One region of the Caloramator sp. CAR-1 genome, then DNA from elsewhere that is predicted to be linked to it. Evidence: a T-box and tRNA genes for the amino acid it is inferred to sense, from the RefSeq annotation. Region 1 holds a T-box; the other holds one or more tRNA genes.
What was found. The T-box of region 1 lies ahead of serS (serine--tRNA ligase). A T-box ahead of a tRNA ligase gene usually reads a tRNA of that ligase, here a tRNA-Ser.
Positions count from the first base shown of each region.

Region 2: it encodes a tRNA-Ser, which carries the amino acid that the T-box ahead of serS (serine--tRNA ligase) is inferred to sense. The anticodon was not compared.

Region 1 covers NZ_JAUONW010000016.1:237,738-246,663, forward strand. Annotated here, with positions in the region: gene serS (serine--tRNA ligase) at 191-1,471, opposite strand; T-box leader at 1,517-1,715, opposite strand; gene Q3V94_RS05905 (aminopeptidase) at 1,752-2,855, opposite strand; gene Q3V94_RS05910 (UPF0182 family protein) at 2,922-5,576, opposite strand; gene Q3V94_RS05915 (transcription repressor NadR) at 5,587-6,096, opposite strand; gene Q3V94_RS05920 (GerMN domain-containing protein) at 6,107-6,961, opposite strand; gene Q3V94_RS05925 (cell wall metabolism sensor histidine kinase WalK) at 6,975-8,330, opposite strand; gene Q3V94_RS05930 (response regulator transcription factor) at 8,305-8,926, opposite strand, start outside.
Region 2 covers NZ_JAUONW010000039.1:38,507-60,017, reverse strand. Annotated here, with positions in the region: gene Q3V94_RS10735 (hypothetical protein) at 86-343, shown strand; gene Q3V94_RS10730 (TSUP family transporter) at 356-1,108, shown strand; gene Q3V94_RS10725 (6-phosphofructokinase) at 1,132-2,226, opposite strand; gene Q3V94_RS10720 (aspartyl-phosphate phosphatase Spo0E family protein) at 2,482-2,646, shown strand; tRNA gene Q3V94_RS10715 (tRNA-Arg) at 2,726-2,802, shown strand; gene tadA (tRNA adenosine(34) deaminase TadA) at 2,848-3,303, shown strand; tRNA gene Q3V94_RS10705 (tRNA-Ser) at 3,340-3,429, shown strand; gene Q3V94_RS10700 (D-glycerate dehydrogenase) at 3,478-4,425, shown strand; gene Q3V94_RS10695 (Mpv17/PMP22 family protein) at 4,427-5,077, opposite strand; gene Q3V94_RS10690 (ISLre2 family transposase) at 5,252-6,667, opposite strand; gene gltX (glutamate--tRNA ligase) at 6,791-8,245, opposite strand; gene Q3V94_RS10680 (cupin domain-containing protein) at 8,355-8,678, opposite strand; gene Q3V94_RS10675 (4Fe-4S binding protein) at 8,691-9,308, opposite strand; gene Q3V94_RS10670 (Crp/Fnr family transcriptional regulator) at 9,421-10,101, shown strand; gene Q3V94_RS10665 (alpha/beta hydrolase) at 10,106-10,915, opposite strand; gene Q3V94_RS10660 (hypothetical protein) at 10,873-11,229, opposite strand; gene Q3V94_RS13695 (4Fe-4S binding protein) at 11,120-11,449, shown strand; gene Q3V94_RS10655 (DUF1294 domain-containing protein) at 11,477-11,734, opposite strand; gene Q3V94_RS10650 (low specificity L-threonine aldolase) at 11,743-12,771, opposite strand; gene Q3V94_RS10645 (HAD family phosphatase) at 12,783-13,421, opposite strand; gene Q3V94_RS10640 (response regulator transcription factor) at 13,436-14,056, opposite strand; gene Q3V94_RS10635 (sensor histidine kinase) at 14,067-15,131, opposite strand; gene Q3V94_RS10630 (ABC transporter permease) at 15,142-16,251, opposite strand; gene Q3V94_RS10625 (ABC transporter permease) at 16,235-17,368, opposite strand; gene Q3V94_RS10620 (ABC transporter ATP-binding protein) at 17,380-18,312, opposite strand; gene typA (translational GTPase TypA) at 18,430-20,256, opposite strand; gene Q3V94_RS10610 (gamma-glutamyl-gamma-aminobutyrate hydrolase family protein) at 20,403-21,143, shown strand; gene Q3V94_RS10605 (L,D-transpeptidase) at 21,351-21,511, shown strand, end outside.

The DNA.
Region 1 (8,926 bases):
TTATATCTTTTATTAAATTATTTTTAATGTGCCACACCTCAAGTCACAATAGATAGTATACAGTCTAAATAGGCATTTTTCAAGAAGTAATTATTTGTAAAAATGTAAATGTGTTTTGTAAGTATATGGAAATATCAAAAAGTCAAAATGTCAAGTGCCTGGCACTCAATAATAAAGTAGGCTCTTGAGCCTACTTTATTATATCTATTCCACCCATGTATGGTCTTAATATTTCTGGAACGATAACTGAACCATCCTCTTGTTGATAGTTTTCAAGTATTGCTGCAACTGTTCTGCCTACTGCAACTCCAGAACCGTTTAATGTATGAACGTATTCTGGTTTTGATTTTGGATCCCTCTTAAATCTTATGTTAGCTCTTCTTGCTTGGAAGTCTTCAAAGTTTGAGCAGCTTGAAATTTCTACATACCTTCCGTAGCTTGGCATCCAAACCTCTATATCATACTTTTTAGCTGCTGTAAATCCTAAATCACCTGAACAGATTAATACAACCCTATATGGAAGTCCAAGAAGCTGCAGAACTTCCTCTGCATCCCTTGTTAGACTTTCAAGCTCTTCATAGCTCTTTTCAGGATCAGCAAATTTAACAAGCTCAACTTTGTTAAATTGATGCTGTCTTATAAGTCCCCTTGTATCCCTTCCTGCTGAACCTGCCTCTGATCTAAAGCATGCTGAATATGCAGCATATTTTAAAGGAAGTTTTGAACCGTCTAATACTTCATTCATGTGCATATTTGTAACAGGAACTTCTGCAGTTGGAATTAAGAAGTAGTCAAAATCAGAAACCTTAAAGGCATCCTCTTCAAACTTAGGAAGCTGTCCTGTTCCTGTCATGCTCTTTCTATTCACCATAAATGGTGGAAAAACCTCTGTATATCCGTGTTTTTCTGTATGAAGATCGAGGAAAAAGTTAATTAAAGCTCTTTCAAGCCTTGCACCAAGACCTTTATAGAATGTAAATCTTGCTCCTGTAACCTTTGATGCCGTCTCAAAATCAAGTATTCCAAGGTTCACTCCGATATCCCAGTGGGCCTTTGGTTCAAATTCAAACTTTCTTGGTTCACCCCATCTTCTAACCTCAACATTATCTTCGTCAGTATCTCCCTTTGGAACATCTTTATTTGGGATATTTGGAATTCTAAGAAGAAGATATTCAATCTCCTCCTCAACCTTTGCAAGTTCATCATCCAGCTCCTTAATCTTATCAGAAAGCTCCTTCATTTCAGCAACAAGGTGTTCTGCGTTTTTACCCTCTCTTTTTAATTTTGCAATCTCCTGCGAATCTGTATTCTTTTTGTTTTTTAATGCCTCCACCTCGACAAGAATCTCTCTTCTTCTTTCATCAAGCTGCACAACTTTGTCTATCATATCAAGGGTGAAGGCCTCTCCCCTAATCTTTAGTGCTTCCTTAACTTCCTCTGGGTTTGTTCTTATTCTTTTAATATCTAACATTTTCTTCCCTCCTTGTTTTTTATATAATAAAAAGCCTTCCATCCCCAAAGGGACGAAAGGCTATACTTTCGCGGTGCCACCCTAATTGACCATAAGGTCCTCTCTTTGTGGTATAACGGCCACATCCGTTTTGCTCTTCGCAAACCCTCTGGAGTGGATTCAATAAGGCTAAACACCGGTTCACACCAACCACCGGCTCTCTTGAGTTTAAACCTTATCTACTATTCTCCATCACCGGTTTTAATATATTATATCAATATTTTCAAAAAATGCAACTAAATTATTTTATTAAAAATTGACCTTTTTCGTATATAAGCTCTCCATCTGCAAAGATTTTACCTTCTTCCTTCATATCGCAGAGCATATCCCAATGGATTGAAGATACATTTTGTCCTCCAGCTTCCGGGAAGCCCCTTCCAATGGCAAGATGAACCGTTCCACCTATCTTTTCATCAAATAGCATATTCTTTGTAAATTTTTGAATTCCGTAATTTGTTCCTACCGCAACCTCACCAAGGAATTTTGCACCCTCATCGGTTTCAAGAAGCTCTAAAAGAAGATCCTCTCCCTTTGCTGCCTTTGCATTTACAACCTTTCCATCCTTAAATTCAAGATATATATCCTCGATTTCTCTTCCTGCGTATATTCCAGGAAAACTAAACCTTATATGTCCATTTACGCTGTCCTCTATAGGACTTGTAAATACTTCGCCATCTGGGAAGTTCTCCTCACCACAGCAATTTATCCATTTTCTGCCCTTTATGCTCATTGTAATGTCGGTATCCTTAGAAACAATTCTTAAGGTTTCTTTTGTATTTAAAAAGTCGCATATTTTCTGCTGCTCATCCATTATCTTCATCCACTTTGCAACTGGATCCTCTTCGTATATATATCCTGCACCATATACAAAATCCTCATATTCTGAAAGGGACATGGAGGCTTCCTGCGCATTTGCATGGGTTGGGAACTGAGTTCCACACCATCTTAATTCTCCCTTTGCCATCCTTTCATGGAATATTTCCATAAGCTCTCTTCTTCCCCTTGATCTTAACTTCATCTTTGAAGCATCTACATTAGTTAAAAATCTTGTATTTTTATCTCCCCAAATAGTTAAAACAGCATCTACCGTTTCAAAGGCTCTTTTTAGAGATTCGGGTGTATATGTAATTTGATCCTCCGAACCATATTTTAAAAGTATTTCAGTTAAGTCTTCAACACCTATGTCAACCTGAGGATAAGCGCCTAGCTCTATTGCCCTTTTATATACTGCCTTAATTAAAGGTAATGTGGATTCCCCTCCTGAAATTAAAAGCTTATCTCCCTTTTTAATCTTTAACGAATAGGTTAATAAAACATCAGAAAGCTTTAAAAGTCTTGGATCCATCTTTAAACCCCCAATCAAAAAAATGGTTCTATGGAAATTATACCATAGAACCATAAATTTACAACATCACTTTGATTTTTCCTTGAGTTTAGTTAGGATGTTTTCTAATTCCTTTATATACCTTCCATATCCAGCCCAGTCCCCCTGCCTTTGGGCTTCTATTGCCTTCTTGTAGGTATCATCTGCCCTTAAAATGAGGGTCTTAATATCTTCTTCCTCCTCTACAGGTGTTGTTGGAACTTGTGCTGCAAATAGTTTTTGGATGGCAAGACCTATGTTGTCCTCCATAACTATAGAATCTCCATAGTTTACAATAACCTTTTTAAGTTCAGGCAAACTCTTTCCACCCTGTGCCTTAAGATATAGCGGCCTTACATAGAGGAGGGAATTTTTAATAGGTATTATATTAGTTTCACCTAATATTACGCTGGAGCCCTGCTGGTTTAAAAGGGTTATAAGGCTTGATATTTGTATATCGGTATTTATCCTTGAATTAAACTGTTGAGGCCCTAATATTGCCTTTTCCTTCGGGAATCTAATAAGAACCATTTCCCCTAAATTTTTATCCATCCTTGCTGCAAGCCATGAAACCATGTTTTCCTTTTTAGCAACGGTATATGGAATCGTAAGTAAAAACTCCTCATCGTCAAATATTTTCATAACCTGATAAACCGCCTCAACCTGTCTTTCGCTTCCGTCTGGATTTTTATACCTTGCAATAGACCATAGATCCTCACTGTTATAAAAAGATATTGGGTTTTTCATGTGATATTTTTCATAAACCGTTGACTGAATTAAAAATACATCTTCTGAGTATCTTAAATGCTTTTTAAGCTCTTCAGGCATATCCTTTATATCTTTAAAGATACCCTTATATATATTCCCTATCGTTAAAGCTATAGGATCATTCTTATCTGCAAGATAAAAGTCAACCCTTCCATCATAAGCATCAACAACAACCTTTACTGAGTTTCTGATGTAGTTTATTCCGTAATAGGGTTCGGAATAGGGGAATCTGTTTGTAACTGTATAGGCATCTATAATCCAATAGAACCTGTCCCCTGCCATTACAAGGTATGGGTCCTCATCATAGTTTAAAAATGGTGCAATCTTTCTTACCCTTTTTACAATATCTCTATGGAGGATTATCCTTGAATCAGAAGTTATATTGTTGGAAAGTATTAGGTTAAAGTCCCCATATGCTAAAGCAAATAAAAGTCTATTTAAAGGATTAAGCTTAATTCCAGCCTTTCCATCATACCTTGTTTCCTTTTCTCCGCTTCCATAAGGGTAATCTATCTCGTTATTTTTAGCATTTATTATTATATAATCGTTGTTTATCTCCCCAAAGTAAATCTGAGGTTTTGCAACATTGAATCTGCCAGACATTGGTATATCCTTTACTATAAACTGGGGAAGGCCGGTTTGAGTTACAGCATTAGTGTAGGACATAACTGCTCCATAGCCGTGGGTGTAGAATAATCTTTTATTCTGCCATGTCTGGAACTTAGGATCCCTGAGGGAATTATCAAGTTCCCTTGCAGATATAAACACTTGTCTTAACCTTCCATCTATCGTGTATCTATCTATATCCACATCGTTAAACCTATAATAGTTTCTAATGGATTGAATTTGGTTAAACACCTCTAAAGATTGGGAAAATTCCGTAACCCTTATATTGTCTATTGTATTTTTGTTTTCCTGAATATCCTTTGAAGTTAAATCGTTTTTTACATCAAAATCTATTTCCTTTATATTTTCAAGTCCAAAGGCCTTTCTTGTATATTGGATGTTGTGCTCTAAATAGGACATTTCCTTTTCCCTTGCGTTAGGCGCTACTATTATTTTTTCTACTACAAAGGAAGCTATCCCTTCAAAGGCTATAAATAAAACTATAAAGGCTGCGGTATAGATAATAGGTTTAATCCTTCCCCTTAGTATGGAGAAAAATATAATAAACGATGAAATGATGCATAATATGATTAAAACTTTTAGTAAAGGTAATGTTACATGAACATCTGTATAGCTTGCTCCAAAGGCAACTCCCCTTGGGGAATAAACTAAATTTAATGCCCTAATATAAAATACGCCGGATAAAAGGATTAGGAACAAAGCTGCAAAATAAGCAAGCTGTCTTCCAAAGAATCTGGATTTTGGATTTTGCCTAAAGTTAAACCCAATAAGGCTTAATCCATCCTTTGCCCTTTCAAAGGCGTAAAATATAAAGGAAATAATCGCAAGAACCAATACAACAGTAATCAAAAAGCTTAATATAGCTTGAATTAACGGAAGCCTAAATACAAAAAATCCTATGTCCTTATTGAAAATAGGGTCATTAATATTGAAATTTTCTCCGTTTACATATTCCAAAATCCTATACCAAAAGGCCGAGGTAAATATAAATGAAATTATAAGCGTTATAGCTAAAGAGATGTAGAATATAATTTTATTTCTTTTCCTTATTTCTCCTTTATCGTAAACCATTCCGCCTATTTCTAGGTAGTTTTTAGCAAGAAATTTTGCATAGAAATATATTGCAATAAGAAAAACAAAAAAGGAAGGAATAAATATTAAAAGCTTTGCCTTAAAGGATGTAAAAAATACGTTTAAGTATCCAACCTCCTTAAACCACTGGATGTCCACTAAAAAGCCAGAGATGGATGAAATTAAAATTAACAAAATAACAATGATTATTAGAAGCTTTCCAATAAAACCTTTCATATAATACCCCCTAATCGATTAAAAATCCCTTTTTATCTAATTCCTTTACTATCCTCTCAAGGGTTTCTTCAGAGTCCGCTTCGATGGTGTGAAGATGTACCCCTCCTGTCAGATTAGAAAGGGGCATGTCAGAACTTTCCCTTAGCCTTTCAATAAACTTTTCAACATCGTAAAGGGATTTTAGCATTAATTTTCCTGTGATTTCACCATAAACCTTGTGTTCTATAGTAACGTCTATGACTTTACCACCAAGCTTAATTATGGTCTTTAGTTCCTCCTCTATATCCTTAGGTTCATGCTTTACGGCGATTACCCTTGAATAGCTTTCATTTCCTCCTAAGAATATGTATCCTTGGGGCGTTGATACTATGTTGTGGCCTTGGGCTTTTAAAAGGGCAATATCCTGAACTATAACTTGCCTTGTAACGCCAAACCTTTCAGCAAGATAAGCCCCCTTGATTGGATTTTTAGATTCCTTTAAAAGGTTCAAAATCTCAAGCTTTCTTTCATCCCCCTTCATTTGATCCCTCCTATTGAGCAGTTAACCAATCTACCATCCATGCACCGTCAATATTAACGCATGTAAAGAATAAATCCTTTCCTAATACTTTTTTGCCTGATGTATCTATCTCATAGAAATTAACCTTAACCCTCGCCTTTTTCTTTGAAGGATCTAGAGTATATCCTCCTACAACAAAATCCACCTGTAAAAAGCCTAAGGATTTTGTCTCCTCCATTTCCTTTACATAATCATCATAATATTTTCTATAGGTATTATTCTCATCGTCCGACATTAAAAGATAAGCATCAAGCCATCTTCCTTGTTTTTCTAAAGTCATCTGTCTTTTTAATATTTCATTAGGTGGGCTCTTTTTGTCCCTGTTAAAAAGATTACGATTTCTAGCTAACGGAGCATTTATAGCGATATTTCCCTTCAATGTATTATATGTTTTTCCTTCGACTTCTATTTTAACCTTTCTAATCCCAGGTATTTCTGTTAATGAATTTACTATGGAAAAAACCGTCATTCTTTCGTTATCCGCCCCGCCTGGATGATTTTTAATAAATTCTTTAGATAAATTGACAATAAGGGTATCATCCTTCTTTGTTAACGATATTATCTTTGTCCCTTTAGGAATGGTGTTTTTGTATCCTTTGTTAGAGCCTTTAATAAGCTCCTTTAAAATGGTTCTTTCAAGGGAAGTATCAAAGGCAACCTTCTTCTCCTCAGGAACTAAATATTTCCCCTGCTGATCTGAAAAGAATAAAATAATGTTTACCATCTGCTTTTTTTGTTCTATCGAGATATCTTCTACCTTTACCTCCTGTTTTTTACATCCTAAAAGTAATAAAAAACAAAGCAAAGTGGCAAGTATCCTTTTCATCTTAGTCCCTCCATTAAATAGGCAGTTTAATTATAAAAGCAGTTCCTTCCCCCACTTTGCTTTTAACTTCTATGTCCCCCTTATGAAGTTTTATGATATGCTTTGCAATAGAAAGCCCAAGGCCTGCTCCACCTGTTTTTCTCGCCCTTGTTTTGTCGACTCTGTAAAATCTGTCAAATATATATGGAAGATCACACTCAGGTATTCCCATCCCATAATCTTTTATAGTTATTTTTATTTGTTCATCCTTTTCAATTAAAATATCGATTTTAGAATCTTCAAAGGAATACTTTATAGCATTTTCGATTATATTGTAAATTGCCCTAAACATATTATCCCTATTTACATAGGTTATTATGCCTTCGCCTTCTACATTTATAGTTATATTTTTATTTTTTGCGATTGGATTTAGGCTCTTTACAACATCCTTTATAAGTTCCTTTATATCTAGGCTACTCATCCTAAGTTCATCAGAATTTTCAATTTGTGCAAGTTCTAAAAGTCCATTAACAAGGTTCGATAGTCTATCTATTTCATTATTAATACTGTTTAAAAATTCATCTCGTATATTTTTATCCTCCATCGCCCCCTGTTGCAGTGATTCTACTAAAACCTTTATCCCTGCAAGGGGAGATTTTAATTCATGGGAGGCATCTGCTACAAATTGTCTTCTTTTTTTGTCTAATTCTATAATTCTTTTATTCATGTTATTAAAGGCTTCACATAATCTTTTAATCTCTTTATAGCCATCTATATTTATCTCGTCTAAAACCAAATTGTCCTTTGATTTTTCAATTTCAAATACAAATTTATCTAATGGCCTTGTTATGCTTTTTGATATATATAGACTATATAAAAATGCTAAAACTAAAACAATAGTTGAAATTACAATTATTTGGCTTTCTATATATTTAATTCTTTGCAACGCCCATTTCATGGAATTTATAAATACTATATTCCCAATATGATTATTATAAAGCATTATAGGATATGAAAGAATATAGTATTTTTCCCCATAAATATTTAACTGTTTGGTAACTATTTCTTTTTTGAACAGATCACTTAACGGCAATATCTTGTTAAAATCATCATAAACAACCTTACCATTTAAGACAATTACTATCTTTGAATATACATCCCTTTGTATTTCCTTTAGTTTTTCTAAATCTACTTTATTGTTATAAACATCGATATAATCGAGGCTTGTTTTTGCAGCAAATAAAACGTCATTTTTCTTAGAATCGATGTAAAACTTCTGAAGGATATAATATATAGATACATTTATAAGCAGAACAAGTAAAAATATAATTGAAAAATAGGACAAAATAAGCCTATATCGTAGATTATTCTCCACTATAATAATAACCAACTCCCCATTTTGTCAAAATATACTGAGGATTAGCAGGATCCTTTTCTATTTTTTCCCTTAATCTTCTTACATGGACATCGACAGTTCTAGAATCACCAATATAATCATATCCCCATATTATTTCAAGAAGGGTGTCTCTGCTATAGATCTTCTTAGGATTTGTAACAAGCAAAAATAATATATCATATTCCTTTGCAGTGAGGTCAACTAATTTTCCAGCTATGCTAACCTTTCTTGAAGCGACATCTATCATTATATCTCCACTTTTTATAATATCTATCTTTGTATTTGACGTTTCATAGGCTCGTCTTAAAAGGGCCTTTACCCTTGCCTTAAGTTCAGTAATGCTAAAGGGCTTTGTTAAATAATCGTCAGCTCCAAGTTCAAAGGCCTTCACCTTATCCTCATCATATCCCTTTGCCGTGAGCATTAATATTGGAATTGCTGTAGATCTATCCCTTATACGCTTTAACACATGAAGCCCATCAAAATGAGGAAGCATTATATCGAGAATTACTAAATTATATATATTTTCTGATATCATCCTAAGGGCAGCTTCTCCATCGAAGGCAACATCAACGCTATATCCCTCGTTC
Region 2 (21,511 bases), on a different contig from region 1:
AATATATTTTTGCCAAAAAATGAAAATAGAATTTTGTTGTTTTCATTTATATAATAGTGTTATAATGTTTCATGGAGGGATTGTCATGGAAAACGATAAGGTTTTTGATCTTCTAACCAAATTGTATAGCGAAATGCAGAACGGCTTTAAAGAAGTTAATAATAGGTTAGACAGGGTAGAAGAAAGGCTAGACAGGGTAGAGGAAAGGCTAGATAGGGTAGAAGAAAGACTAAATAAGGTAGAAAACAATCAAGTGACTATGGAAAATGAACTAAAAGAGATGAAAAAGACTGTGTTTGATGTTATAGAGGGTGGAAAATCATCAAGAAGAAAGGCTAAATAACAGGGGGATAATATGAAACTTTTACTTTTATGCATAGCAGGGTTTGTTGCAGCCTTTGTGGATTCCATTGCAGGTGGAGGGGGACTTATTTCTGTTCCAGCCTTTATGCTCTATGGTTTACCACCACATATGGTTCTTGGAACAAACAAATTCTCTGCTACGACGGCATCTTTAACAAGTTCAATCAAATACATAAAATCAGGAACTACAAATAAAGAATTACTTAAATATTTATCGCCTATGACCTTTATTGGAGCTGTCATTGGCGTAAACTTAGTATTAAAAATAAACCAAAGGTATCTTTATGCTATGGTTTTAATCCTTATTCTTTTTGTTGGGATATATACGCTTTTTTCAAAAACGATTGGTCAAGAGGATAATTTTATTGGTTTAAATAGAAGAAACATATTATTGGGTATGATCTTAGCATTATTTATAGGTGGATATGATGGCTTCTTTGGACCGGGGACAGGCTCCTTTTTGATTTTTGGACTTATAAATATTTATGGTTTTAATTTTTTAAATGCTGCAGGCAATGCGAGGTTTTTGAATTTTTTGAGCAATATTGCTTCTTTAATAGTTTTTGCCTACAAAGGAATGGTGGATTATAGAATTGCAATTCCAGTTGCTCTATTTATGATTATAGGAGCACGCCTTGGAACTAAAGCAGCACTTTTTAAGGGATCTAAATTTATAAAACCTATATTTGTAACGATGTCTATTTTAGTTGCTTTAAGGATGCTATATAATTTCATAAACATATAAAAAGCAGGCAGATGCCTGCTTTATTAGTCTCCAAAGGATATTCCAACGCTTCTTGCAACCTGAACAAGTTCTCCATTTGGATCAACATATTTTTCTTTTCCTATAACGTCCTCAAGTGGAACATATGATATGTCGTCTCCCTTTAGACATACCATGTTGCCGAATTTCCCTTCTGCTATAAGGTCAACGGCTTTAACTCCGTATCTTGTTGAGAGTATTCTGTCGTATGTTGAAGGTGAACCACCTCTTTGAACATGGCCTAAAATAGTTGCTCTTATTTCATGGGTTTTTATTCTTTGCTCAAGTTCATTTGCAAGTTTATGGGCAATACCTCCAAGTCTTATTGGGTCTGGGCTGTCCTTTACTATCTTGCTTACTACAACTTCTCCTCCCTTTGGCTTTGCTCCTTCAGCTACAACAATTATGCTAAACAATCTTCCCATTTTTCTTCTTTCTTCTATCTTTTCAACTACTTTATCTAAATCAAAAGGTATTTCAGGAATAAGTATAACATCAGCGGAACCTGCGATTCCTGCATGTAGAGCAATCCAACCTGCATTTCTACCCATAACTTCAAGTATCATTATTCTATGATGGGATTCAGCTGTCGTATGTAGTCTATCTAGGGCTTCAGTAACAACTTCAATTGCAGTGTTAAAACCAAATGTGTAGTCAGTTCCCCCAAGATCGTTGTCGATTGTTTTAGGAACCCCAACAACCTTAACTCCCTTTCTTGAAAAATCCCTTGCACTTGTTAAAGTTCCATCCCCACCAACAACAACTAAGGCATCGACGCCTTCTTTTTTCATATTTTCAATCGCAACGTCGGAAACGTCCTTTTTAACAATTTGACCATTTTCTTCAACTTGGTAGTCGAATAAATTATCTTTATTTGATGTATAAAGTATTGTTCCTCCCTTATGAATAAGCCCAGTTACAGTGTCTAAAGTAAGAGGAATAAAATCGTTTAGATAAAGCCCCCTATAACCGTATTTGTAGCCAATAACTTCATAGCCGTATTTTAAAATTGCAGTTCTTGTTACAGCTCTTATTACTGCATTCAAACCAGGACAATCTCCACCACCAGTTAAAATAGCAATTTTTTTGATTTGCGACATTAATTACACCCCCGTTATTAAAATCTAACTTATATTATATATTGTTCAAGTAATATATAAAATATTTATTATATTCAAAAAAGTTATTTATTATTAACAAAAAAAGTTGATTAAAAGACAAAATGGATTTTTTGTCGATAAATAACCTTTTGAAATATTTATTATTTGTGTTATAATTAAAAAAAAGACTGCTAAATTTGACAGGCAGACCTCTTTAACTTGGGAAACCAGGTTAAAAAAAAGAGGTGGAATGCCATGAGGATGCTGCGCGAAAAAATAGAATACTTAAGAAGGAAGATGGATAGAAGATTAGAAGAAAAAAATTTTATTGTTGATGATGAGATAGTTAAGTTAAGCCAATTATTGGATAAGTTTATTGCAAAATATCAAAAAAGGCAAACGAAAATAAATAGGGGTTAGCCCCTATTTTTGTTTGCACTTCTATATAATGTAATTGACAAATTAAAATAATCAATTATAATAAAATTGTAAACGTTATGCACCCGTAGCTCAGCAGGATAGAGCAACGGTTTCCTAAACCGTGTGCCGGAGGTTCGAATCCTCTCGGGTGCACCATATCAAGCCTTCGGGCTTGATTTTTTATTTTTAAGTGGTGATTTTATGAATCATGAATATTTTATGAAAATAGCTCTTGAAGAAGCTAGAAAGTGTCTTTTTTTAGATGAGGTTCCCGTTGGAGCTATAATAGTTAAGGATGGGGAAATAATAGCAAGGGCTCATAATCTAAGGGAAACCTTAAGGGATGCTACAGCTCACGCTGAAATCCTTGCAATTAATGAGGCATGCAAGGCATTAGGAGGATGGCGCCTATTAGACTGCATTATGTATGTAACCCTAGAACCTTGTCCGATGTGTGCAGGAGCCCTTGTAAATTCTAGAATAAAAACTTTGATTTTTGGGACTAGGGATCCTAAGGCAGGAGCCTGCGGAAGCTTGTATAACATTGTAGCAGATGAAAGGCTTAACCACAGAATAGAAATCATTGAGGGAGTTTTACAGGATGAGTGCAGTAAACTATTAAAAGAGTTTTTCAAAGGCAAAAGAAAAAAGGATTGATAATTTTATATAAAAGTTGTAATATATATTTAGTATGGAGAGATGGCCGAGAGGTCTAAGGCACTTGACTCGAAATCAAGCGTGGGGGTAACTCCACCGTGGGTTCGAATCCCACTCTCTCCGCCAATGTCCGGCTTTTGCCGGATTTTTTTATATACTTAAAGGAGGAATAGTATGAAGGTATATATTACCTACCAGATCCCAGAAATTGCAGAAAGACTATTAAAGGAGCACTTTGAAGTTGAGGTAAATAGAGGAAGGCATTTAAGCAAGAAGGAACTTATAGAAAAAATAAAGGATGCAGATGGAGTATTATGTCTTTTAAATAATACTATCGATGCAGAAGTTATGGATAATGCTAAAAGGGTAAAGATTTTTGCAAACTATGCGGTGGGTTTTAATAACATAGATGTTCTAGAGGCTAAAAAGAGGGGAATTATCGTTACAAATACGCCGGATGTTTTGACAGATGCAACTGCTGACCTTGCCTTTTCCCTATTGCTTTCCGTTGCAAGGAGAATAGTTGAGGCGGATAAATTTACAAGGGAAGGTAAATTTACAGGGTGGGAACCTAATTTATTTTTAGGTTGTGATATAAAAGGTAAAACCTTAGGCATAATCGGTGCAGGAAGGATTGGTAAAGCCTTTGCTAAAAGAAGTATGGGATTTGACATGAAAATAATATACCATAACAGGAGAAGGGATTTAGAATTCGAAAGGGATTTTAACGCAGTTTATGTAGATAAAGAAACTTTAATAAAGGAATCTGATTTTATCTCACTCCATGCACCTTTAACAGATGAAACCTATCATATTATATCTGAAAAGGATTTTGATATGATGAAAGAAACTGCAATTCTTATAAACACTGCAAGGGGACCTCTTGTTGATGAAAAGGCCCTTGTAAAGGCGTTAAAGAATAGAAGAATATTTGGTGCAGGTCTTGATGTTTATGAATTTGAACCTCAAATTGAAGAGGAACTTAAAAGTATGGATAATGTAATAATTTTGCCTCATATAGGCAGTGCAACCATAAATACAAGAAATGAGATGGCTCGCCTTGCTGCAGAGAATATAATAAGGGTATTAAAGGGCCATAAGCCTTTAACACCCGTTGTATAGCTTACTTTTTGCGTTTTGCCAGAGATAAAATAGCACCTAGAGCTATCGATAAAAAGGATGCCATTAATACCCTGTATTCGGATGGTAGTAAAAAGGTTATTGTGTGGGCAGGAATCCAAAAGAATGGAATAGTTTTTAAAACTACAAAGCTGATAAAGGTATTCCAATCTATTTTTGATGTAACATCACTAAGTTTAACCCTTAATATTTTATTAACTTTACCTTCTCCAAGGTCTATAAAGGTATCTGTTATCCTATGAAAGGCCATAAAGGTTGGTGCAAAAATAAGGTTCATAAGTGCACTTGTATAAAATGCTGGCCAGAACCTTAAGCTGCTCTTAGGCAGTAAGCTTTTTTCTATGCAAGCACTAACTCCGGAAGAAAATAAATCAAAAACAAGGGCAAAGACCATTCCTAAAAAGCCCCAGATTATAAACCTATAAATTAATCCATAGGGTTTTTTGTAGTCCCCTGTTTGAAGTCTTATGGCTAAAAGTTCTCCCATTGTAGCAAGGATGGATACCTTTATAAATCCCATAATATAAGGGTGGGACTTTGTTAGAGTAACAAAGGCAATATGAGTTGGTTTGTAGATTAGAATAAAAATAACTAATAAAAGAGCGGTAATCCATAGAAAATCCTTTTTCTTCATCTTTATCCCCCTAAATTTATTGAAATTTTTTGTATTTTCCAATATTATATCATATGTGGGACAACTTTAACAATTTTTAAAGGTTAAGGGATAGTGTCAAGATATTGTAGGTTAATTTTTATAGACAACCCCTTAAATTAGCTAGTTTCAAGGCGTTTGTTAAATTTAAAAAACTTAAATTATATTTTCATATTTTATTGATTTTAATATCCTGTAAATTGGCGTTACTTTCCCTATGTTCAATATCGTTATATTATTCATAACTTCACGTGAAGATTTATTTATCTTTCTTATCGCTTCTTTTATTTTCTTCTTACTTACCTTGAAGGCTTTTTCATCTTCCTTAAACACACTTATTTCCCTTAAATTTCCTCCATTCTTGCTAAATACCCTTAGCTTTGCCATTATCTTTAATCCTTCCTTGCTCCATCCTAATGGCCTGCTGCTTAATCTCGCCGATAATACATGGCTTACATGCCCTTCTGCGCTGCATCCTATTACATCATCGTCATCTTTATATATTTCTATCCCTTCCCAGTTGTTTAATATATACCTTCTTACTTCTTTTATCCTTTCTTTTTCTGTATTAGTTTCTGCTTTACTTGCAAGCTCCTTAAATATTTCCCTTAAACCCTTCTTATCTCCTTCATTTATGGCTTTCCATATCTTTTCCCTATATTCTTCTCTCTTTGCTGTCCCTCTTATTATGTATTTGTTTAAATGATATCTGTCTAATACAAATTTCGCTTTTGGAATCCACTCTATCCCTTCCTTTATCCATCTTGCCCCATCCCCTGCTATATATATCTTTTCTATGCTCTCTATTTCATAATTCTCATACACATAATTCGCTACATCTATCCATATTTCTTCTGCTTCTACTCCTACGTATGCTTTGTAATATACATTTTTTAATTCATTCCTTCCATTCCTCTCTTGCCTTCCTTCATGAACATAGACAAGCCTTGGCATCTCCTTTTTGCCATTCTGCAGTGCAACATGATCTTCATCCGCTTCTATGTATAATACCCTTACCTTCCTTTTTTCTTTTACTTCTCTCTTTACCTCTACTTCCCCTACCTGCCTTATTGCATTAAATACCGTTTGCCTACTTAGCTTCTCTTTGCATGTTACCTTGCTACTTTCTTCGTAGGACATGTTGATTGCATTCTCTACAAGCCTTATCTTTACTTCTTTATCCACCTTCTCATGTTTCCTTATACCTATAACATCATCAAGTAAATATCTATATTCTCCGCTCTTTCTTGATTTGTAGTATGTTCTTGAATATTCTATTCCTCCTAGGAGCGTAATAATACTTTTCTTGTCTTTTCTTTCAACTATCCATTCCTTTTTTCTCTTATCATCTTCTTTAATCGCTTTATCTAATTCTTCTAAAAAGTCTTTTATTATATTCCTTCCAAGTTCATCAGTCGATTCTTTAACTACCTCAACAAGTTTTGTAAAATCCCATTCTTTTGACAGCATTTCTTCTACATTTTTTATTAATTTAGTAGTGAAATTTATTAAATGTTGTTGTATAATATCATGTTGTATAATATTATTCAAAAGAGACACCCCCTTATTGATTTGTGTTTTTTCCACTTTTTATTTTACCACAGGGGTTGTCTCTTTTAAATTTTTTGTCCTTTTTCGTCCTACAATAATTTTACACTATGACATCAATCCCCTTATTTGAAGGGGATTTTGTTTTTACAATAAGTTATTTTTTACATATTCTAATCTTTTTAATATTTTATCCTTTCCAAGAATGTCAATAATATTTACAAGCTCTGGGCCGTGCATTTGACCTGTGAGGGCAACTCTTACCGGCATAAATAGTGCCTTACCCTTTGCACCTGTTCTATTTTTTAGCTCTTTAAACACGTTTTGAGCAAAGTTTATGTCAATGCTTTCAGCTTCCTTTACCATGTTTTCAAATTCGTTTATAAGATTTGGAACATGTTCTTGCTTTAGAACTTCAAGGGTTTCATCGTTTTCCATCTTAACTTCATCACCAAAGAAAATGTTAACATGATTTACTATATCTCCAACAAAGGGCAATCCGTCTCTTACAGTTTCAACAACCTTTGTTATCCATTCTCTATTTTCCTTAGCAAAATCTTCTGTTATAAATCCTGCGTTTACAAGATGAGGAATAGCAAGGTCAACTATTCTTTCGATTGGGCTTTTTCTTATATATATACCATTTATATGATTTAGCTTATCTAAGTCGAATACAGCAGGATTTTTAACTACCCTATTTAAATCAAACTTTTCAATTAGCTCGTCTATTGTAAATATCTCCTCTTCTCCTTCTGGAGACCATCCAAGAAGGGCAAGATAGTTTACTATAGCTTCAGGCAGATATCCTGCATCCCTATATTGTTCAACCCATGTTGAGCCGTGGCGTTTGCTCATCTTTGTTCTGTCTTTCCCAAGAATTAATGAAACATGGGCAAACCTTGGAACATCAAAGCCTAGGGCCTTGTATATTAAAATTTGTCTTGGAGTATTTGAAAGGTGTTCCTCTCCTCTTATAACTGTAGTAATTTCCATAAGGTGGTCGTCTATAGTTACAGCAAAATTATATACAGGAATTCCATCTGACTTTACAATAATAAAATCCCCTATATCCTTTGAATGGAATTCTACTCTTCCCCTTACGATATCATCAACAACTATAAGCTCATCATCAGGAACTTTAAATCTTACAACTGGTTTCCTTCCCTCTTTTTCATAGGCCTCTTTTTGCTCAGGTGTTAAATGTCTGCACTTTCCTGAATATCGTGGCATTTCACCCTTTTTTAGAGCCTCTTCCCTTTCCCTTTCAAGTTCTTCTTCGCTGCAGTAGCAAAGGTATGCCTTTCCTTCGTCTAATAATTTTTGAACATATGGATTATATATTCCTACCCTTTCAGTTGAACGATATGGTCCGTGTTCTCCACCAACTTCTATACCTTCATCCCAGTTTATTCCGAGCCATCTTAAGCCTTCGATGATTACCCTTTCTGACTCTACTGTTGAACGATTAAGGTCTGTATCCTCTATTCGAACAATGAATTTTCCACCTGTATGTCTTGCATAAAGAAAATTAAAAAGTGCTGTCCTTGCGCCGCCAATATGCAAATGCCCTGTTGGACTTGGGGCAAATCTTACTCTCTCCATCAAAACACCTCCAAAAATATTAGGTTCCTTATTAATTTTACTTATATTTCCGATATTTTTCAACATAAATATATGGCTGTTCAAGAAATATCTCGAACAGCCATTAATATCACTTAGGCATATCTTTTGGATTAGGTACCTTTACTACAAAAAACTCTAAAACTTCATCATGAAAATTATTAACATTCATCTTTATATTAAATGGGATATTTAAGATGGTTCCTTTTTCGTAAATATGAGGTTCCTGATCATTTAACTTTATTGTCATTTTACCCTTTGTAATTACCATATAAACATTTGAATTTGAAAAATGTTCAGGAAGTCCAGTATCTTTAGTTAAAATCATGTGATTAATAACCAAATTATCATCATCTACAATTTTTTCAATGAGCTTTTCATCTAAAGCTTTAAATTCATAAATTTTTTCTATCATTCGTAATCACCCCTATACATATTTTATTGCATCTTTCTTACATGCTTTTATGCAAGCTGTGCATTCAAGACAATATTCTTTTAGTATCTTAGGAAATTCATTTTTATTTTCCATTTTAATTGCATCAGCCGGGCAAGCAGATTTGCATGCTCCACATTTTATACATTTTTCGTCCTTTACATTCAAATAATGTTTAGAAAATTTTCCTGGGACATTCAAGATAATTCCAAATGGGCAAAGATATTTATGCCATAATGAAGGCTCATAAATAAACGATATTAAAATAGCTAAAATAATCAATATTAGTAAAATAGGAATACTTTTGTAAAATTTATTATTCAATATGAAAGCCAAAACAAAAATAGTTAGTATGCTTAACCTAATAAAATTACTTTTAACAAAATCTGGAATAACTTTCCTTTTTATTTTAAGTTTTTTATATATCCAGTCATTCACTTCCATTAAGGTATTTATTGGACAAATCCATCCACAATAAAAGCGTCCAAAAATAAAGGCTGATATTGCACTGAGTAAAAATATTAACATCCATAGTTGAATCTTTTTTTTATAAATCAATAATGCAAATACTAGTAAAAATGCTAATTGAATAATTTTTCTAAACCTAATCAAAATTAACCACCTCCCCCACTTAATTTTTACTTGGAAATCTATACAATTAAAATTATAATATTATAATAAAAAACAGTCGGTAACTTATGTTACCAACATTTAAGGTGGTTTTATGAACAACATAGTGAATAATATCAAAATTTCAAAACTATTTAACAATATTAATGCAGAAGACATTAATGACATTCTTAAAAATATAAACTATAATATTCGTTCTTATAAAAAAAATCAAATTGTAGCATTTGAAGGGGATTTATGTTCAGGCGTTGGTATAATAATAAATGGTTGCCTTTTAGTAAAAAAAATATTACCATCTGGAAATGAAGTTACTATTACACATTTGATTCAAGGAGACATATTTGGAGAAGCTCTTATTTTTTCTGATAAACACACTTTCCCCTCAACAATCATTGCAACAAAAGATTCAGAAATACTATTTATATCCCGCGAATCAATTATAGATATCTGCAAAATTAACTTAATATTTTTAACAAATTTTATGAAACTACTCTCAAATAAGCTATTTTTATTGGATAATAAGATAAATTATCTTTCATATAAAACAATCAGAGAAAAAATAGCAAATTACATTTATAATGAATATAAAAGGCAAAATAATTTAAAAATTATATTGCCATGCACAAGAAAAGAGATGGCCGAAATGTTTGGTATACCAAGGCCATCTCTATCAAGAGAAATGATTAAGATGAAAAAAGAAGGTATCATTAATTTCAATAAAAATATAGTTGAAATTCTAAACTTAAACAAACTAAAAAGTTTTATAACGCTTTAAAAATCTATTTTATTATCCACTTTATAAACTCTGGAAATCTTTTTGCCCAATATTTTTCGCTATGGGTTGCACCTTCGTCGATTACTAGCTTTACATTTTCCTTCGGAAGTTTTCTAAGAAGTTCTTCATTAACATTTAAAGTTCCTTTAACGTAAATATTGGGGAACTCCTTAACCTTTTCATCGCTTGTTTCATTTGTTCCAATGTCTAAATAAAACTTCATATCATTTCTTATTTCATTTTCCCTTATAAACCTTAATAAATCCTCCTCAGAAAACCAAACTGCCGTTGAAAAGGCTCCAACCTTTGAAAATACGTCCTGATATTTTACTCCTGCATAAAGGGATATAAATCCCCCCATGGAACTTCCTGCAATTATAGTATTTTCCCTTTCCTTTAAAGTTCTAAACTCGCTATCTATTATAGGTTTTAAAGTATGAACTATGAAATCTATATACTGGCTTCCTTCTCCACCAACAGAGGGAATATCTACCCTTGATAAAAGTTTTGGAACTTCATAATTTGCCCAAGGAGAATATTCATCTAATCTCTTGTGTCCCTCTTTGTTGCAGTCAATTCCAACAACAATCATTCCATCCGTGTATCCTTCCCTTTGAAGTCTATCAAGGGTGATATCTACCTCCCAAGAATACCCTGAATACTCACTTTTATCAAACAAATTTTGTCCATCATGCATATAAAGAACAGGATATCTTTTTTGGGCTTTGAAATAATCTAAAGGAAGAAAAATCCTTATAGTTCTTTTCCTGTTTAGTTGAGGTATAAAAATTTCCCTAATAATTTTTCTCTCCATGCTAACACCTTCCATCTATTATTGACTTCAATACATCCAGATGTTAAAATACCCCTATATGGTATTTGGGTGGTGATTAAAATGTCAAAGAAAAAATTGAAAAACTCACAATATATATCCCTTGGAATTATGTTTTTCTTAATGTGTGGTCTTAAAATGTGGATTGCTATATTTTTATATTTTATCTTCGGTATAACATTAACTATAATAACAAAAAAAAGAACATACTGTGCAAATTTTTGCCCAATAGGCATCCTTTCGGATGCATTTTCTTCTAAGGAAAATAAAAAATTTCTTAAGGTTCCAAAATCCATTCAGTATTTAACTTTTATCGTCTTTTTCCTTTATATCTTCTTAATCCTATACTATAATTGGGGAAATACTTTTTTTCTTTGGGCAGAGCTATTTAAGTTTATCCTTTTTATCGTATTTATCGCATTGACTTTACAAATATTTTATAAAAACAGAACCTGGTGCACTACCTTATGCCCCATGGGAAAAATATACAAAGGAATAATAAAGTATAAGATATAGCCTAAAGAGGCTATATCCTTTTTATATCTAAAAATACTTAATGATAAAATAGATTTGAAGAATAATTATCATAGATATGCCAACAGTAAATTTAATATGCTTTGTCTTGTGGTGAAACAAAAGCATACCTAAAAATATCCCAACGCTTCCGCCTAATAAAGCAAGCGAAAGTAAACTCCTTTCAGAAATTCTAAATTTATGCCTTTTAGCCCTTTGCTTGTCCATAAACATTGCTAATAGGGATAAGATATTAATTAATAATAAATAAGATTTTATTAAATCCATACAACCTCCTAAAAATCTCTCATAACCCTTTTTATTTCCTCTACAAATAGGTCTATATCTTCCTTTGTTGTTTCAAAGGATGTCATCCATCTAACTTCATCTTTTTCTTCATCCCATATGTAGAAGAAATATTTTTCTTGCAGTTTTTCTATAGCCTTTCTTGGCATAATTGCAAATACAGCGTTTGCCTCCACCCTTTGAGTTATTTTTATTCCATCTATCTCTTTAACCTTTTCCTCAAGGTATTTTGCCATTTCATTTGCATGCTTTGCATTTTTTAACCATAAATCATTAGTTAAAAGGGCTTCAAACTGTGCTGAAATATACCTCATCTTTGAATGTAGCTGCGTTCCTTGTTTTCTTACGAATTTAAAATCCTTTGAAAGCTCTCTATTAAAAAACACCACTGCCTCTCCAAACATCATTCCGTTTTTTGTCCCGCCAAAGGATAAAACATCAACTCCCGCATCCTTTGTTATTTCCCTAAGGCTTTTGTTTAACGATGCCGCAGCATTTGCTATTCTTGCCCCATCCATGTGGACATACATATCGTTTTCATGAGCAAATTTTGTAATTTCTTTAATCTCTTCAACAGTATAAACTGTTCCAACTTCAGTAGATTGAGTTATAGAAATAACCTTGGGTTGTGAATGATGTTCTACTCCTTTTGCATGTAAAAGTTTTTTGATATCATCGATTCTTATTTTCCCATCAGAACTTGGAACCGTAATTATCTTACAACCGGAACTTTTTTCTACCGCACCACATTCATCAACATTTATGTGAGACATCGGTGATGCTATTATTGCATTAAAGGGCTTTGTTATTGCCGTTAATGCTAAAACATTAGCCCCAGTTCCGTTGTAGACAAAATATACATCAATATCCTTCCCAAATATTTCTTTAAACTTTTCTATTGCCCTTTGAGTATAAACGTCATCTCCGTAGGATATGACATCCCCATCATTTGACCTTATTATTGCCTCTAAAATTTCAGGATGAACCCTAGCGTTATTGTCGCTTGCAAAACTTCTCATAAAATCCCCCCTTAAATTAATAACCAGTGGTTTCCTTCTTTAAAGTTTTCGATTACATCGTGGGCCATCGTTAGTTTTTCCTTTGGATAAGTTGTTGCAACTCCAAAAACCTTCATTCCAGCTCTAACTCCTGCTTCAATGCCTGCAAGGGAATCTTCAAAAACAATGCAATCTTTAGGTTCTACCCTTAAAAGTTCAGCTGCCTTTAAAAATATTTCCGGGTCTGGTTTACCCCTTTTGATCATCCCCGCATGGGCTATTGCATCTATATATTTTCTTATATCTAACCCGTCTAAAATAAAATCTATATTTTGAATTGGAGCTGAAGATGCAACCGCAACCTTTATCCCCTTATTCTTTAAAAACTTTAGATATTCTGTAAGACCATCAACCTCCTTTATATAATCCTTATAAACCTCCCTGTAAACCCTTTCCTTTTCTTCACCAAGTGTCAATACTTCATCATCCTTAAGTTCCCTTTTAAAAATTTCTGCAAAAATCTCTTTGTTGGTTCTTCCAAAGTTTTTAATTATATCATTATCCTTTAATTCCACCCCATATTTTTTAGCAAATTCCTTCCATGCTATACAATGATATTCATAGTTATCGATTAAAACCCCATCCATATCAAAAATTACAGCCTTTACCATTTATAATCTCCCTTCTATTCAAAATTTTTTATATAAAATATTGCAAGTTGAGTTCTATCACGCAAATTTAATTTATCTAATAATGAAGTAATATAATTCCTAACCGTTCCTTCACTAAGGAAAAGCTTTATTGCGATCTCTTTATTTGAAAGACCTTCGCCAATACATTGTAAAATTTGAAATTCCTTTTCGGTTATACCATAGTCTTCATAGCTTTTTTTCTTAGGTTTTATTTGAGTCAAAACTTTGGCAACTTCCTTTTCAAAGACCACATTTCCCTTAAAAACTGCCCTAATACTCTCTATTATGCTATCGGTGGATTGGCTCTTCAATAAATACCCTTCAGCTCCATATTTTAAAGCCTGATAAACATACTCATCATCCATAAATGTTGTTAAAATTAATATCTTTATATTTTTATTTAACCCTTTAATCATTTTCGTTCCTAAAACTCCATCGCAAACTGGCATTCTAATATCCATAAGTATGACATCAACATCATTGTTTTTACAAAACTCAAAGGCCTCTTGTCCATTTTTAACACATCCAACAACTTCAATGTCTTCCTCTAAGCCCAAAATAATCTTTAAACTATCCCTTATAAGGGCATCATCATCAACTATCAAGATCTTCAATCCACTCACCTCAATCATTTAAAGGAATAACGCAAACCATCAAAAATCCATTCATTCCATCTATAGATACATTTCCCCCCATGTTTTCTACTAAATCTCTTAAAGTTTTTATTCCCATGCCTTCTTTTATGTTTTGACAACCTATTCCGTCATCCTTTATGTAAATTCTTAAAATCCTATTTAAAACTTCTATTTTTATTTCTATATTATTAGCCTTAGAATATTTAGTAGCATTGGTTAGTGCTTCCCTCACTATAGTAATCAATACTTCATAGTGATAGGTATCTAATCTGTTAAAATCTCCTATTAACTTATAATCAACTTTGCAGAAATTAAATTTTTCCATTAAATTCTTTAAATCTTCAATTCCTATATTTTTAGAAGCCTTCATATTATGAACGGTTTCCCTAATAGTATTTAATGTATTTGATAGCTCCATAATTGAATTATCAAGCATAATAATTGCCTTATTAATGTCCTTATTAACCAACTTTCTCATAGCCCGGAGCTGGAAAAGTATTCCTGCAATGGAATGACCTAATTTGTCGTGTAACTGCCTTGCTATTCTGTCCCTTTCCTTAAGTTCTGACATTTCCTTAACTTCTCTTATACTTTTTATCAATTGCGCCTTTGTTCTCTCAAGCTCTAATCTTAATCTTCTCTCTTCATCAAAGCTTTTTTTGTATCTTTCTTCCCTTTTATTTCTATCTTTAATAACAAAAGCAAAATAAATAAAAAGGGCAATTATAGTTAAATATTCTAATTGAATTTCTCTAAAAAGAAAAATTACGTTAAAAAAAGTTACAGGCACCAAAAATATATAAAACTCCAATAATATAATATCATAAACAATATAAGAATATAAAACAAAGAAATATGAATATTTTCTCGTCAATAATAAAATAACAAAAAATTCAAAAACAAGGAGAAGTCTTAAATTTCTATACTTCTCCCTGTATATATTAGAGGAAATTAAAACGAGTAAAGATGAAATTATAGTAAAATTGACGTCATTTAAAATTATAGATTTAACTCCTATATAAAGGAATAAAATAGTTTTAAAAATCCCCACCATACAACCCCTCTTATTCCAACAATTCTTTCTTTCTCCAAGAGCTTAAAAGCAAAAATACTATTGTAAAAAGTAAAATCACAAAAATATTTGACAAAACATCCTTTAAACTTCCTCCTAAAATAAGCTTTTCAGAAGCATCCATTATCCATGATGTTGGAACAAACTTTGATATCTTTTGCATAAAGCTTGGCATTATATCTTTAGGCCAAAAACATCCTCCTAGCATACATATAGGGACTGTTATTAACGGTGACAATGCAGATGCCTGAAGCCTATTTTTAGCAAAAGCAGCTACAGCCGTCCCCAACGAAACACACATTATAGAAAAGATTAAAAAAAGAAAATATACATTTAACGGAGATGGTCCAAAGTCAGCTTTGAATATTAAAAGCATCACAGAAAATATAATCATAAGTTGAAATATTAAAACTATAAAAAAGCTTAGAATATTTTGAAGAGAATAGTAAAAAGGCTTAACAGGAGCAGATAATATTCTACTTAATATCTTTAAATTTTTGTCTTCTAATATTAGCTCCGTTGATGACTGGGACAGATATAACATGCTCATTATAAATAAACCTAAAGATGCCAACGTGTTATTTTTTCTATCCTTATTTTTTTCAGTCGAAACATATTTTATCTGTAAGTTACCCTTCAAATAATTGTCTAATTTTGCATAAAACTTTTCATAATTCCCATCGGAATCTTTCGCCAAATTATTTGCTGAGTTTAAAAAATTGTTAAGATAAAACTTTACTGGCAGGGAAATATTCGTTTCTTTTATGCTAAAAGATTTGATAATTATTTCTTTCCCCTTTATAAGACTTTCTGTAGTGCCCTTTGGAATAATGATAGCATACTCTACCTTATTTTTAAACAACAAACTTTTTATTTCATCTTCTTTTACATATTTTATATTTGCCTTATTATTCAGGTTGTCAACTAAAATGCTCGTAAATTTTGTATTATCGTAATCTACAACCCCAACAGTTATTTTTTCTTCGCTGTAGGTTGCAATAATCATTGTGATGGAAACAAGTATAAGGGGCAGGACTATCATGAAGAAAATGTTCTTTTTGTCAATTAAAATTCTTTTTAAATTATTAATCAGTATACTCATTAATCCTCACCCTTCCTATTAAAAAGGCTAAAATAAAACTAATTATCGTCAAGAAAAGAATAATTAAGATATATCTTGCAAAATCACCACCATAGATTAAATTAAACAAAGCATTATGAGCATAATAATTAGGGGATAAAAACTGAAGCCTTTCAAACCATTTTGGAGCGCCTTCTGTTTTTATATATCCGCCACTTACGCTTGTTCCAAATAACACTAAAAAATTCAAAACAAAAGATGACTTATTTTCGTCTTTGATAAATAATCCCGTTAAAATTCCCAATGATATTGTAAATATCATAAACAAAGCTGATATTAATATAATTAGCAAAATATTATTACCCCAGTTTGCTCCATATACATATTTAGAGAAAAACACTATAATCAATATATCTATAAATAAAGTAAAAATCATCCCCAGTGTTTTACCCAAAAAATTATATATATTGTTAATTGGCAGAGATTTCATTCTAATATTTGTCCTGTTGATTTTATCCTCTAACAGTATATAATTTCCATATAGTGTTCCATACATCAGCACCATAACAAGCATAGTAACTGAATAATAATCTATTGCCCTTGGGATTTTGCCTTCGATGCTCAGTGGACTTTCAACCAATAGCTGTTGATAACTATATTGGGCAGGCCTTTTTTCTAAAGCCCTTTGGGTATTAAAGCCATTCGTAAAGCTTTCTACTATCCCTTCAATAACTTTATTTTCATATTCTTTATTCTTATTAGTCATAACCTCTATTTGTGTTTTTTTATTAGAGAGCAATTCTTCCGTAAAACCATTTTTAATATAAATAAACCCTGATACTTTTCCATTTTCTAAAAGCTCTTTTCCTTCATTATAGGAAGATACCTTAGTAACATTTATAAATTTTTTAATCTCATCCATTTTCAAAAAGTTGTCAAAAGCCTTCCCAAAATCCCTTTTATCTTCATTAAGATAAGAAACGTTGACAGGTTTAAGCTCTTTAGGAGAATAAAAAGAGTTAAGTGCCGCTCCTAGTATTGCTATTATAACAATAGGTAAAACAGTCATAAGAGCAAGGGTTTGTATATCTCTTAATCGTCTTAAAAAAGTGTAATAGGCAATGATTAACATTTTCATAGGACTCACCTCTAATCCCTTAAACTTCTCCCTGTTAAAGTTAAAAACACTCCTTCTAACGTCGGCTTTTCAGATGTTAAAGATATTATTTGAACATCATTAGAAAGAAGACAATCTATAATTTTGCTTAAATTGTTCGCCGATTTTTTAGATATTATCTTTAATCTCCCTTCATCGATAAAACAGTCAATTACTCCATTTACTTGTTTTATACTTTCAATAACTGTGTGACTTATAGAAGAGATTTCTATTATAAGCGTTGTATCAGTGGAAATTAATGACTTTAGTTCCTCACTCGTTCCCTTTGCTATTATTCTTCCTTTGTCCATTATTGATATATAATCACAGAGCATATCAACCTCCTCCATATAATGGGAGGTATAAATAATCGTCGCTCCATCCTTGTTTAGCTTCTTTATTGACTCTAATATATGGTTCCTTGATTGAGGGTCTATTCCTACCGTCGGTTCATCCATTATGATAAATTTAGGTCTGTGAACTATTCCACAGGCGATATTTAGCCTTCTTTTCATTCCACCTGAAAACTTTTTTACTTTTTCCTTTCTTTTTTCCCATAACCCAACAAAATTAAGGGTCTCTTCTATATAACTTTTTAACTCTCTTCCCTTTAGTCCATATAGCCTTGCGAAAAAATCAACATTTTCATAGGCTGTCATTTCCCCATAAAGGGCAACATCTTGAGGAACAACTCCTATATTCCTCTTTATTTCCATCTCGTTTTCATTCAATCTTTTGCCAAATATTTTTATTTCTCCGCCATCAAAACTGATTAAACCTAAAATGCAGTTAATTGTAGTAGTTTTACCTGCACCATTAGGACCTAAAAGTCCTAATATTTGACCTTCCCTCAATTCTAAACTTAAGTTGTCAACAGCCAACATATCTCCGTATCTTTTAACTAAATTTTTAATTTCCAGTATCATTTTTTCCACCTCCTAATGATATGATATAAAAAAATATCTTAACGTTTTAGTGATTTAAATAAAGTTTTACTATGACATTTGTCATAAAAAAAGAGAACCTTCATAATGAAGATTCTCCTACTTTGATTTTTTCGCCTCTTTTTTCCTCATTTCAGGATTTAAAATTCTTTTTCTCATCCTTATACTCTTTGGCGTTACCTCAACAAGCTCATCCCCCGCTATAAATTCTAAGCACTGCTCAAGGGACATTTCAAGAGGTGGAGTAAGCCTTAGAGCCTCGTCTGAACCTGCTGCCCTCATGTTAGTTACATGTTTTTTCTTACATATGTTAACATCTATATCCTCCGACCTTGAACATATTCCAACAATCATTCCCTGATAAACAGGCGTTCCTGGGCCAATTATAAGGCTTCCCCTTTCCTGTGCATTATATAGTCCATAGGTTACTGCTTCCCCTGTTTCAAAGGCTACTAAAACTCCCCTATTTCTTTCTGGTATATCTCCTTTTGCAGGTTCGTAGCCGTAAAATATATGATTCATTATTCCATTACCCTTAGTATCTGTTAAAAATTCGCTTCTATATCCTATAAGCCCCCTTGCTGGGATTTTAAATTCAAGCCTTACATATCCATTTATAGCAGAAGCCATATTTATCATTTCAGCTTTTCTGGAACCCAGCTTTTCAATTACAACTCCTACATATTCCTCTGGAACATCTATCGTTAAAAGCTCAATAGGTTCACACAATACCCCATCTATTTCTTTATAAATAACTCTTGGTCTGGATACTTGAAATTCATATCCTTCCCTTCTCATCGTTTCAATAAGAATAGAAAGATGAAGTTCTCCTCTTCCTGCAACCTCAAAGGCGTCTGGTGAATCGGTTTCGCTTACTCTTAAGCTTACGTTCGTTTCAAGTTCCTTAAATAACCTGTCCCTTAAATGCCTTGTTGTAACGTATTCCCCTTCCCTTCCTGCAAAGGGGCTGTCGTTGACACTAAAGGTCATTGATATCGTTGGCTCATCAATTTCAACAAAAGGAAGGGACTCGGGGTTTTGAGAATCAGCTATAGTCTCTCCTATATTAATGTCAGAAAGCCCTGCAACTGCTACTATATCCCCAAGGAAGGCCTCTTCAACTTCTTCTCTTTTTAAACCGTTAAAGGTATAAAGAGTAACAATTTTCCCATTTCTAACGCTTCCATCCTTACCGCATATTGCAACCTGTTGGTTTCTTTTAATCCTTCCCCTTTCTATTTTCCCTATGGCAATTCTGCCTACATAATCATTTGAGTCTATGGTTGTTACAAGCATTTGAAGGGGCTCATCTTTATACCCTTGTGGTGCAGGAACGTGATTAATTATTGTGTCAAATAACGGCTTTAAGTCTTTTGCCTCATCCTCAAGTTCGTATTTTGCAATACCATCCCTTGCAGAGCAGTAAACTATTGGAAAATCAAGCTGTTCATCATCGGCACCAAGTTCTAAAAATAGTTCAAAAATCTCGTCTATAACTTCATTAGGCCTTGCATCTTGTCTATCGATTTTATTTATAACTACAATAGGCTTTAGCTTAAGCTCAAGAGCCTTTTTAAGGACAAATCTTGTCTGTGGCATTGGGCCTTCAAAGGCATCTACAAGAAGCAATACTCCATCCACCATCTTTAAAACTCTTTCTACTTCTCCTCCAAAGTCGGCATGGCCAGGGGTGTCAACAATGTTTATTTTAGTATCACCATAAAATATAGCGGTATTTTTAGAAAGGATTGTAATTCCCCTTTCCCTTTCTATATCGTTAGAGTCCATAACCCTTTCTTCTACCCTTTCATTTACTCTAAATACACCGCTTTGTTTTAACATCCCATCAACGAGTGTTGTTTTCCCATGGTCAACATGGGCAATAATTGCTATGTTTCTTACATCGTTCCTTACAAATCTATCCATATTAACCTCCAAACTTAAACTAAATTGTGCAACGTTTTATTTTACTTTAATTTAATTATTATTGTCAATAACGCCCTTCAAATTTGAAGGAAATTCCTTTTAAATGTCAAATAAATATATATAAACATTTATTTGGAGGGGATATAATGTCTAAACCTATAATCGGTATACTTAGCAGAGTATTAGGAGAATATGATAAGGATATAAACTATATAGAAAGATGTTTTGTAAGTATGGACTATATTAATGCCATTGAAAGCAGTGGCGGAACTCCTATCATCCTTCCTTTGGTAAAGGGCGAAGAAAATTTAAGAAAGTTTATTGAAGGCATAGATGGCCTTTTAGTTCCTGGAGGGATTGATGTTAATCCTTTACGTTATAATGAAGAGCCTCTTGAAAAAATAGGGTCTGTTTCAGATGATATAGATGAGTTTGATATTAAAGCAATAAGGTGGGCAAATGAATTGAAAAAGCCTATATTAGGCATTTGCAGAGGACTACAAGTAATAAATGTCGCCTTTGGAGGCAGTTTGTTTCAGGATTTAAGTTTAAAGAGCGGCTCTAAATTCAACCATTGGCAAAAAGCCAAAAAAGATACCCCAACCCATTCAATTGAAATAAAACCTGGAACAAGAATGTTTAACCTTTTGGGCAATAATGCCGTAGTAAACAGCTATCACCATCAAGCTATTAAGGATTTAGCTGAAGGATTTATAGCAAGCTCCTTTTCAATGGATGGAATCATAGAATCTATAGAAAAAGTAAATGGTGGATATGTCCTTGCTGTTCAGTGGCATCCTGAAATGATGTTTAATTCCCATGAAAATATGAGAAAAATTTTTTTAGATTTCATTGAAGAATGTAAAAAAACAAAATCAGGGAGGTAACCTTATGATAAAGATAAGAAATTATATTTTGCAATCATGACAAATTAACGTATGAAATATTCCTTGAAATAGAAAATAGATTTAAATAAGTGAATCTTTATTCGATGGACAAGTTAAGCCGCATCTTTTAAAGTATTTATAAGTTTGATTTATTATGATAAAATATAAAAGCCAGCTGTCTATCACAAAAGAGAAAGGAGAATCACATTGAAATTTATCATAAAACTAGTAGTATTAGTCCTTCTACTTAATATAATAACATTTAAAGCAAATGCTAAAGCAACATTAAGTTATGATGATATAGTAGGTTCAGATGTTGTTACCGGAATTATAGCAAAGGATACTGCAAATTTTCAAATGGGGGAGTT